Regions from separate parts of the Streptomyces liliifuscus genome, predicted to be linked through region 2. Evidence: predicted binding sites of a transcription regulator. Region 2 holds the regulator's gene; the other holds the start of a gene.
What was found. The regulator HspR, encoded in region 2, represses chaperone genes until heat shock. The targets are predictions, from matches to a motif close to TTGAGNNNNNNNNNCTCAA.
Positions count from the first base shown of each region.

Region 1: lon (endopeptidase La) is a predicted target of HspR. The motif match lies at 2,440-2,458, and genes of this name have one in related genera.

Region 1 is NZ_CP066831.1:3,819,808-3,825,433, reverse strand. It holds gene JEQ17_RS16090 (spermidine synthase family protein) at 1-380, opposite strand, end outside; gene JEQ17_RS16085 (rhomboid-like protein) at 540-1,451, shown strand; gene JEQ17_RS16080 (hypothetical protein) at 1,390-2,325, opposite strand; gene lon (endopeptidase La) at 2,481-4,898, shown strand; gene JEQ17_RS16070 (lysozyme) at 5,041-5,626, opposite strand, start outside.
Region 2 is NZ_CP066831.1:5,827,615-5,833,240, reverse strand. It holds gene JEQ17_RS25020 (hypothetical protein) at 155-664, shown strand; gene JEQ17_RS25015 (helix-turn-helix domain-containing protein) at 664-885, shown strand; gene JEQ17_RS25010 (hypothetical protein) at 1,018-1,155, opposite strand; gene JEQ17_RS25005 (hypothetical protein) at 1,473-1,727, shown strand; gene JEQ17_RS25000 (class I SAM-dependent methyltransferase) at 2,420-3,145, shown strand; gene JEQ17_RS24995 (hypothetical protein) at 3,189-3,704, opposite strand; gene JEQ17_RS24990 (heat shock protein transcriptional repressor HspR) at 3,876-4,343, opposite strand; gene dnaJ (molecular chaperone DnaJ) at 4,351-5,547, opposite strand.

The DNA of each region.
Region 1 (5,626 bases), 2.0 Mb from region 2:
GGATCCGCGAGCGCCCGCGACGAGAGCCCGGCGAGCGGCCCGGCCCGGTGCCAGTCGATGATGGCCCGCTCACGTTCCACCACGGCGATCCGGCCCCAGCGCGGCTCGGCGGCCGCGTGTGCGAGCGAGAAGCCGACGCCCAGGCCGCCGATCAGCACGTCGGGCCCCGGCCGCCCGTCCAGCGCCCCGAGCGATGCCTCGACCAGCCGTCTCTCCGAGCGCCCGTCGGAGGTGTCCATGAGGAAACAGCCGTTGACGATGATCTGCAGCAGCCCGCCGTGGCGGCGGAGCACGACCTCGCCGTACGGCCCCTCGCGACGGTCGATGACTTCAGGAGCGCCGTGGGAGGCGTCGTAAGAGGTGTCGTGCGAGGTGGTCATGCGGCCATCCTGGCAACTTCCCCCAGCACGAGCAGCTGAATTGCGCCGGGCCGCGTCCGACCATGAGAGACGGCTGTGAATCGGCCCTTCGGTGGCGCCCGTCACAGACAGCCCGGCCGTGCGAAGCTGAGGGTGGGGGTGACGGAAGGAGCCTCCACGGTGAAAAGGCCTGTGACGAGCGGCGCGGAGACGACGAACCCCGCCGCACCCTCCGCCTCCACCACCGATCCGGACGCCGTTGGCGCCACCGATCCGTACGCCGCTCCCGCCGCGGGGCTCGACGGCATCCCGCGGCAGCGGCCTCTCGCCGTCGAGAGCGCGCACGTCGCTGTCGCCGTCGATGCGTCCGCCGTCGCCGGGAGCGCGCCCGCCGCTGCCGGGAGCGCCCGGCCCCTGCCCGTGCCCCTTCGCCGTGTACGGCCGTGGCGGCTGCTCCCCACGCCCACCGGAACCCCCTTCACCTTCGGGTACGCGGTCGTCCTCGCGGTGACGTCTCTCGTGGCCGAGTACGCGGATCCGGACCTGGTGGACCGGGTGCTCCAGGCGTCCAGTACCGATGTGGCGCATCTGGCGCAGTCGCCGGTGCGTGTGCTGGTCGCCAGCGCGCTGTGGATCGCGGGCGGCCTCACCTCGGCGTACGTGATCGCCTTTGTGCTGGTGCTCACCGCGTTGGAGCGGCGGATCGGCGGGTGGCGCACGGCGGGCGTCTTCCTGCTGGGCCACGGCCTGGCGACGCTGGCCACCGAGATACCCGTCGGCCTCTCCGTCCTCGCCGGGCACCTCCCCGAGAGCTCGCTCCACCGCTACGACTACGGCATCAGCTTCGGCGTCGCCGCGAGCGTCGGCGCGCTGGCCGGGCTGCTCAGGCCCTGGCTGCGCCTGACCGTGCTCGCGGTGTTCGGCCGGCTGGTCGTCGGCGACCTGATCGCCTTCACGGATCCGATGACGAACTGGGGACACCTGATGGCACTGGCCATAGGGGTCGCCACCTGGCCGCTGCTGCGACGGGTCAGCTCCAGGACGAGGACCGGGTCCACGGAGACCCCTCGTACGGCACGGGCCTGCCCGTGAACGCGTCGAGGAGCATGCGGTCGCCGACCGGCCGGTCCAGTTTCACCGTCACCTTCTTCGCGCGCAGGTCCGACGTGCAGGGACCGTCGGAGGGGTTGCGGAACCAGGCGGAGAACACCACGTTGTCCTCGCTCTCCAGCACGGCGACGCCGGGGCCGTCGTCACAGGACCCGTGGTGGGCGCGCAGGACGACGGTCCGGCCGTCCCGCGACACCGAGTCCAGCCCGGCGAGCTCCCACAGGTCGGACGTCAGGTCCCGGACGGGCTTGACCGGGGGCCTGGGAAGCTTCGAGGCGACGACCGCGACCCGCTTGAGCGGGGTGTCGTAGCCCTTGATCGTGAAATGCCAGGCGGGGACCGTCGCCGAACCCCGGCTGGTGTGGATCGTCATCTCCCCGAGCCGCGCACCGGTCAGGACGAGCCGGGGCCCGGGAACGGAACCCCCGCCGACCTTCTCGTACGCCGCCCGCGCGGAGACGACCGGAACGGCCAGCGAGCCACCGCCGCGCCAGCGGATCTCCCCCTTCTTCGGCGGGGCGCCTGGAAGGGAAGCGCGGACCTCGAAGTTCTGACGCTGGTACGCCTGCTTGTCGGCGTCGTTGTGGAACGCGCCCTCGGGCAGCCGGACCGGGTCCCCGAGCGGGAAGTACCCCTCACGCCACACCCGGGCGGCCTCCGAGCCCGTCCAGGCCTCGGAGACCTGACGCGCGCGTTCCGCGGTACGGGCCGGGTCGTGCGCACTGGCATCGCCGTATTTGTCCCCGCATCCGGAGACTCCGACGGCCGCGGTGACGAACAGGCCTGTGACGACGAGAAACCTACGCAGCCGAGCGGTCCACATGATGCCCCCGAGGCAGACGACTGGAACGGACAAGCAATCCGACGCTGCACCTGTGACGCACCGGACGGGCGAGACGTTCACCGGCATTCACCCAGACGATCGCTCACAGCGAACAGCGCCCGGGGAACAATCGGGGGCTCATATGCATTGAGTCGGCATAGCTCAACTTGAATGCCGAAGGGGAGATCATGACTTTGACGTCCGAACCGCTCACTCTGCCCGTGCTGCCGCTCGACGACGAGGTCGTGCTGCCCGGCATGGTGGTGCCCCTGGACCTCAACGACGCCGACGTACGCGCCGCGGTGGAGGCCGCACAGGCCGCCGCGCGCTCCAGTGGAGGAAGCAAGCCGAGGGTGCTGCTTGTTCCGCGGATCGACGGGACGTACGCGAACACGGGCGTGCTCGGCACGGTCGAGCAGGTCGGACGTCTCGCCGACGGCGACCCGGGCGCCCTGATCCGCGGGCGCGGCCGGGTGCGTGTGGGCGCCGGCACGACCGGCCCCGGAGCGGCTCTGTGGGTGGAGGGCGTCCAGGTCGAGGAGACCGTGCCCGATCCGCTGCCCGGCGCCGTGACCGAGCTGGTCAAGGAGTACAAGGCGCTGGCCACCAACTGGCTGAAGAAGCGCGCCGCCTGGCAGGTCGTGGACCGCGTCCAGGCCATTGACGACGTCTCCGCGCTCGCCGACAACTCCGGATACTCACCGTTCCTCACGACCGCCCAGAAGGTCGAGCTCCTGGAGACCGCCGACCCGGTGGCCCGGCTGAAGCTCGCCACCGAGCAGCTGCGCGAGCACCTCGCCGAGCAGGATGTCGCCGAGTCCATCGCCAAGGACGTGCAGGAAGGCGTGGACAAGCAGCAGCGGGAGTTCCTGCTGCGGCGCCAGCTGGAGGCCGTCCGCAAGGAGCTGCGCGAGCTGAACGGCGAGGCGGAGGGCGAGGAGTCCGACGACTACCGGACCCGCGTCGAGGCCGCCGACCTCCCCGAGAAGGTCCGTGAGGCCGCGCTCAAGGAGGTCGAGAAGCTGGAGCGCTCCAGCGACCAGTCGCCCGAGGGCTCCTGGATCCGCACCTGGCTCGACACCGTCCTGGAGCTCCCCTGGAACGAGCGCACCGAGGACGAGTACGACATCCAGGGCGCCAAGACGATCCTGGACGCCGAGCACGCCGGCCTCGACGACGTGAAGGAGCGGATCACCGAGTACCTGGCCGTGCGCAAGCGGCGCAACGACCGCGGTCTCGGTGTCGTGGGCGGCCGCCGCGGCGGTGCCGTGCTCGCGCTCGTCGGACCTCCCGGCGTCGGCAAGACCAGCCTCGGCGAGTCCGTCGCGCACGCCATGGGCCGCAAGTTCGTCCGGGTCGCCCTGGGCGGCGTACGGGACGAGGCGGAGATCCGCGGCCACCGGCGTACGTACGTCGGCGCGCTGCCCGGCCGGGTCGTGCGGGCCATCAAGGAGGCCGGGTCCATGAACCCGGTGGTTCTGCTGGACGAGATCGACAAGGTGGGCTCCGACTTCCGCGGCGACCCGGCCGCGGCCCTGCTCGAAGTCCTCGACCCGGCGCAGAACCACACCTTCCGGGACCACTACCTGGAGGTCGAACTCGACCTGAGCGACGTGGTGTTCCTCGCCACGGCCAACGTGCTCGAAGCCATCCCGGAGGCACTGCTCGACCGTATGGAGCTGGTGCGGCTGGACGGCTACACCGAGGACGAGAAGGTCGTCATCGCCCGGGACCACCTGCTGCCGCGACAGCTGGAGCGGGCCGGTCTGGAGAAGGCCGAGGTCACCCTGGACGAGAGCGCGCTGCGCAAGCTGGCCGGCGAGTACACACGGGAGGCGGGCGTCCGCAACCTGGAGCGGTCCGTCGCACGGCTGCTCCGCAAGGTCGCCGCGCAGCACGAACTCGGCGAGCGGGAACTGCCGTTCACGGTCGGCGCCGACGATCTGCGCGCGCTGATCGGCCGGCCCCACCACGTGCCCGAGTCGGCCACGGACCCGGCCGAGCGCCGCACCGCGGTGCCGGGCGTGGCGACGGGCCTCGCGGTCACGGGCGCGGGCGGTGACGTCCTCTTCGTGGAGGCGTCCCTTGCCGACCCGGAGACGGGAGCGTCGGGTCTGACCCTCACGGGACAGCTCGGTGACGTCATGAAGGAGTCGGCACAGATCGCGCTCTCCTTCCTGAGGAGTCACGGAGCCGAGCTCGAACTGCCGGTGGGCGACCTGAAGGACCGGGGTGCGCACATCCACTTCCCGGCCGGCGCGGTCCCCAAGGACGGCCCGAGCGCAGGCGTCACCATGACGACGGCTCTCGCCTCGCTCCTGTCCGGCCGCCTGGTCCGCACGGACGTGGCCATGACGGGCGAGGTCTCGCTCACCGGTCGGGTGCTCCCGATCGGCGGCGTGAAGCAGAAGCTGCTCGCCGCGCACCGGGCCGGGGTCACGACCGTGATCATCCCGAAGCGCAACGAGGCCGACCTGGACGACGTCCCGGCCGAGGTCCTGGAGAAGCTCGACGTCCACGCGGTCACGGACGTCCGCCAGGTCCTCGAACTGGCCCTCGCTCCGGCGACGAACGGCGCGGCGACGGAGGTTCCGGTGGCGGCGTGACGGACGTCCACCGGTAACGCAAGGCCCGGGTCCCTCTTCGCGAGGGGCTCGGGCCTTCCGCGTATCTACGCGCGGGTCATCGGTTGTACGCGTGGGTCGTGGGTGGGTGCCGTCGGTGGACGTGGTCGTCGATGGGTGCGGGTCAGCCGTTGGCCAGGGCCACCACCCTGTCCAGGGCCCCGTTGAACTTGTTGTGGTCGCCGACCGTCGGGCCTGACGAGGTGTACTGCCACATCGTGTAGTAGCTCCAGCCCGCCGGCAGCGTGCCCACCGCCGAGGCGTAGCGCGCGATCCAGAGCGGGTTGGCGGAGGCGAAGCCGGCGTAGTTTCCGGTGCACTCGGTCCACCAGCTGGTGGCCGTGTAGATGACGGCGTCGCGGCCGGTACGGGCCTTGTACTGGTTCAGGAAGTCACGGATCCAGGTGACCATCGCGCTCTGCGTCTTGCCGAAGCAGGCCGCGCCGTACGGGTTCCACTCGATGTCGAGGGCGCCCGGCAGGGTCCTGCCGTCCTTGGACCAGCCGCCGCCGTGGTCGACGAAGTAGTTGGCCTGGGCGGCTCCGCCCGTCGTGTCGGGGGTCGCGAAGTGGTATGCGCCACGGATCATGCCGACGTTGTACGAGCCGTTGTACTGCTGGGCGAAGTAGGGGTTCGTGTAGTACGTCCCCTCGGTGGCCTTGACGTAGGCCCACTTGACCCCGCTGGTCCACAGGGTCGACCAGGCGACG
Region 2 (5,626 bases):
CTTGCGTACGCGCTCGCAACATGCAACTCTGTCCGCTCGTTCGCAACCATCGAACATATGTTCCCATAGATAGGGAGGGGTTGCACGTGCCCGACCAGCCGCCCGGAGCCGCCGCCACCGCGATCACGGTCCACGAGCCGTGCGAGGTCGGCCGATGAGCGAGGACCACGGTGGAGCCGTCTGGATCGCCTCGCTCGTCCGCCGCTTCCCGGACCTCGTCGAGGAGTTGGCCCCCGCGGCCCACGGAGGACCGCGTGAGCGCCGGGGCGACGGACCCGTCGGCGGCACGACCGCTCCGGTCCGCCTGTACGTCTCCGACGCCGTACGGGACATCACCGACGGAGTCGTCGAACTGGAGGAGGCCGTACGTGAACGACTCGGCCTGCGGCCGGTGCCCCCTGCCTCCGTACCGGTACGGCTGCGCCGTATCTCCGGACTGCTGGACCGCATCGCCGCCGACCCGCTGCTCGCCCCGCACGTCGAGGAAGAGACCCGGCGGATGGCCGCACGCTGCGCCCGCGCGCTCGGCGACCCGGAGCAACTCGTACGGCTGCCGGGCCGCTGCCCCGCCTGCGACTGCGTCTCACTGCGGGCGTTACCGGAGCGGGCCGAGATCAGATGCGTCAACCCCGCGTGCGGGCGGTTACTGGAGGCCGAGCACTGATGACCGGAGCCACGAACGTCAGCAAGGCTGTCAACACTCCTTTGATCACCGCCGAGTTGGCCGCCGACGAGGCGGGCGTCACGACCGCGACCATCCGCAAGTGGGTACAGCGCGGCCATCTGCGGCCCGCGGGCACACAGGGCCGACGGCGCCTCTTCCGCCTGGAGGACGTCTTCGCCGCCGAACGGACGACACACCTCGCCCGGCACCACGACCACTGATCCCGTCGAATAGCCGCCCGGCATAGGCCAGTTGCATGATTCCCCGACCGGTGTCACAGTGGATGCAGCGGCAGAGCTGCGCCCGGAGGACGGGCGGCGGGCCTGCCGCTTCGTGTTGCCCGGACTTGCTCATCACGCGCCGAAGAACAGGAAGAGGAGCGAGAGAGCGAGCATCAGACCGGAGGCGATGGCCGTCGGCAGGGCCACCCTTCCGCTCGTCATCTGGCCGGGTGTCCCGACGTTGGACAGGTCCTTCGGGTCATGGACCACGTCGGTGACACCTCCGACGAGGGCAGGAGGGCTCCTGAAGGGCCCCACCTTCGCTTGCAGGCTCCTGCCGTCTTCTGCCGTGAACCGCATCACAAGGAAGTTGATTCCGTTCGATCCACCATGGCGACCGGTATCGCAGGGCCGTACATCTGAACCCCCACTGTCAGGACCGTGCAGTTCCCACACCCGAAGGACAAGAGGCACGAGGAGGAGCGCCATCATGACCTACGCCGATGTCGATGCCAATGCCGTGCGCAGAGCCCTGCGTACGGCATTCCGGACCCTGTTCGAGGAACGCCGGGAAGAGGTGCCGCCCGATGACGATCACTGAGGCGGAGGAGGTCGTTCTGGAGCTGGAGCGGCTGCGTCGCTCGGTCGACGTCGGTTTCGCCACCACCCGGGGCGACCTCGCGCTCCTTCTCCAGCGCGCCGACCAGACCGACAAGACCCTGGACGAGCACGAGACCCGTATCGAGGCCCTGGAACGCACCCGCTGGCCCCTGCCGTCCCTGGCGGCGGCCACGTCATGCCTCGCACTGGCCCTCACGGTCTGGCAGACCCTGGGCCGATAGCCCCGCCGTTCCGCTCACCGGAAAGGACGGTTGCCGGGTAGGGGCCGGCGGATTCAACTCCCCGGCTCCTGCCCGCGACCGGGCCGGCCCCTCCCCGGCAACGGCGACCGCGCTCTGCTGCCCAGGACCTTCGGGACCGGTCCCGGGAGCAGGCGGTACGTTCGGCGGGCTCGCTCGGGCCCGACGTCCGCCTCTACGTTCCGGAGCCTTGGATGATCTTCGGCATCCCCGTCCTGTGCGTGTTCGCCTGGATGGCCTGGTCAGTCCTTCGAATGAGCCACTTGCCGCCCTGGCGTCAGTGGCTGCCCACCGCACTGCTCACGGCTGCGGTGTCGTCATGGTTTCTCCTCGCGGGTTCCGGTGCCTCCTACTTGTGGGTGTACCTGCCCGTCTGCCTCGCACTGGCATCGTGGGCCGTGAGCCTGCGGGAACGCCGCGTGGCGGGCAGGCGAAAGGGCGTTGAGGCATCCGGTTGAGGCCGCGAGAGGGGGCCGCTGTTCCGGCGGCGCACTGATTACACCCTGCCCCGATCGACGTATCGTTGGCCCCCGGAGGCACACTCCGCGAAGGACTCTCCGGCCCTCGTCCAGCACACCCTCCACACCCTCCGGGGAGACGCGGATGTCTGAGCTCAGCCGACAGAAGTCGACGTTCAGCGGCGGCCCGCAGGGCCTCGCGGGTCCCAACTCCTGATGGCGGGCGAGGCCTTCGGGCATCCTCGGCTCGCGGCGATCTACGACGTGCTCGATCCCGATCGGAGCGACCTCGACGCGTACGTCGGCATCGCGGAGGAGTTCGGGGCGCGTCAGGTGCTGGACATCGGCTGCGGGACAGGGGTGTTCGCGCTCCTGCTCGCCGATCGCGGGATCCAGGTGGTCGGCGTCGATCCCGCGCGGGCCTCCCTCGACGTGGCCCGGGGCAGGCCCGGCAGCGAAAGGGTGCGCTGGATCCACGGTGACGCCACCACCCTCCCGCCGCTCCAGGCCGACCTCGCGACCATGACGGGGAACGCCGCCCAGCAGCTGGCCGGTCCGGATATGTGGCGGGAGTCCCTGCGGGGCGTCCACGAAGCCCTGCGGCCCGGCGGGCATTTCGTCTTCGAGACCCGGGATCCGGCCCGGCGCGCCTGGGAGGAGTGGACCCGCGAGGCCTCGTACGGGGTTACGGAGATCCCGGGCGTCGGCGCGGTCGAGGGCTGGGACGATCTGGTCGAGGTCGACGGGCCGCTGGTGACGTTCCGCCACACCTATGTGTTCGCCGCGGACGGACAGGTGCTCACCTCGGAATCGACCCTCTGTTTCCGCGAGCGGGACGAGATCGAGGCGGACCTGGCCGCGCAGGGGTACGTCGTGCGGGATGTGCGCGACGCTCCCGACCGGCCCGGCCGGGAGTTCGTCTTCGTCGCGGCACGTCCGTGAGCCGGGCGCGCCTGAGGCCCCGCCGCCCCCGGTGCCCGGCCGCTCACGAGAGGCTGCCGACCCCGACCCACTCCCGCAGCAACCCCTCCCGCTCCGCCGCCCGGGGCGACCCGCCCTCGTGGGCCCGGCCCCACTGCGCCATGGCGGCCAGCGTCGCCCGCAGGGTGGCCTCGCCCGCCGTCAGGTGTGCCAGGAGGGACAGCGAGAGGTCGTACTCCTCCTGGGAGTAGCTGGACGCCGCCGCGTACACGGTCAGATCGGTGGTCCCGTCGGCCGTGTCGACGACGAAGCTCATCATCGGCGGCGCATCGGTCTCGCCGAAGCTGGTCACGGTCAGCACCATGTCCACCATCACGCTGATCTGACGCCTGACGGATTTCAACGGGACATCCTCGACGGTCAGTCCACGCACCTTGTCCCACGGCCACAGGTCCGAGCTGCCGTCGCCGAGCGACACGACCCCCTCCGGCGTCAGCCGCACTCCCGGGGCACGCCCGGACGGCTTCGCTCCCACATACACATCGCCCTCGGCGATCCAGAACAGCCCCACCATCGCCATGGAAACGCTCCATTCCCCCCGTGAATCCAACGGATCCGTGGATCAGTAGTCCGGTAGTCCAGTAGTCCAGTAGTCCCGTACATGATCGCAACACGTGGGAGGGGCCCGGAGATTCGGTCGAATCTCCGGGCCCCTCCTGTGTGCCTGCAAGTGTCGGACTACACGCGCGTGTCAGTCCGACTGCTGTCGCTTCGGGCGCCACACCACCAGCGCGCTCGTCTGCTGGACCTCCTGGTACGGGACCAGGTCGCGGCGGTACGAGGCGTGGACGGCGGCCTCGCGCTGCTGCATCGCGGCCGCCGCGCCGTCCAGGGCCGCTTCCATCTCCGCGACGCGGGACTGGAGCGCGGCGACCTGGTTCTCCAGCTCGATGATGCGCTTGATGCCGGCGAGGTTGATGCCCTCGTCCTGCGACAACTGCTGGACGGTGCGCAGCAGTTCGATGTCACGGGCCGAGTAGCGGCGGCCGCGCCCGGCCGTGCGGTCCGGGGAGACCAGGCCGAGGCGGTCGTACTGGCGGAGGGTCTGCGGGTGCAGGCCGGAGAGCTGGGCGGCCACCGAGATGACGTACACCGGTGTTTCTTCCGTCAGCTCATATGCGGAATAAGAACTCTGTCGACGGCGTCCGGTTGCGTCCATGGTGTCCTCATGCTCCCTTCGCGGCCTGGAACAGCTCCGCCCGCGGGTCCTCGTCCGCGGTGGCCTCGCGATACGCCTCGAGCGCGTCACGAGCCTTCCCCGTCACGTCCGTGGGGACACTCACCTCGACGGTGACCAACAGGTCCCCGCGGGTGCCGTCCTTGCGGACCGCGCCCTTGCCACGGGCGCGCATCGTACGGCCGTTGGGTGTGCCCGGGGGCAGCTTCAGGGTGACCGGGGGTCCCCCGAGCGTGGGCACGCGGACCTCGCCGCCGAGCGCCGCCTCCGTGAAGGTGACGGGGACGGTGACGGTGAGGTTGTCGCCCTTGCGGCCGAAGACCGGGTGCGCGTCCACATGCACGGTGACGTACAGATCGCCCGCCGGTCCGCCCCGCTCGCCCGGTGCGCCCTTGCCGCGGAGCCGGATGCGCTGGTTGTCCGACACCCCGGCAGGGATACGGACCTGCATGGTGCGGGACGACTTGGCGCGCCCCGAGCCGTTGCAGACCAGGCACGCGTGCTCCGCGATCAGGCCGCGGCCCTTGCAGTCGGGGCACGGGTCGGTCAGCGAGAAGCCGCCGCCCGAGCCCCGCGCGACCTGGCCGGTGCCGACACAGGTCGGGCACACGCGCGGTGTGCCGTTCTTGTCGCCGGTGCCCGAACAGGCCTTGCAGGGGGACTGCGAGGTCATGCGGAGAGGAACGGTCGCCCCGTCCACGGCCTCCGTGAAGCTGAGCGTGACCTCGGTGTCGATGTCCTGGCCGCGCCGCGGCTGCGTACGCGTGCCGGTGGTGGCGCCACCGCGGTTGAACAGCCCGCCGAACACGTCACCGATACCGCCGCCGAAGCCGCCGGCGCCGCCCTGGCCGCCCGCTCCGCCCTGACCCGGGCCGCCTCCGAAGAGGTCGCCCAGGTCGAAGTTGAAGTTGCCGCCTCCGGCGCCGGGCCCCGGCCTGAACCCGCCGTTGCCGAAGAGGGCGCGGGCCTCGTCGTACTCCTTGCGCTTCTTGGGGTCCCCGAGGATGTCGTTCGCCTCGGAGATCTCCTTGAAGCGGTCCTCGGCCTTCGCGTTCCCCTTGTTGGCGTCCGGGTGGTACTCGCGGGCGAGTTTCCGGTACGCCTTCTTGATCTCGGCCTCGGTGGCGTCCTTGGGGACGCCGAGGACCTTGTAGTAGTCCTTCTCGATGAAGTCCTTGGTGCTCATCCTCGACGCCCCTCCTTCCGCACGCCACTGTCACGTACGCGCTTGGTGTTCGTGCTGCATACGGGCGCGCGTACGCCCT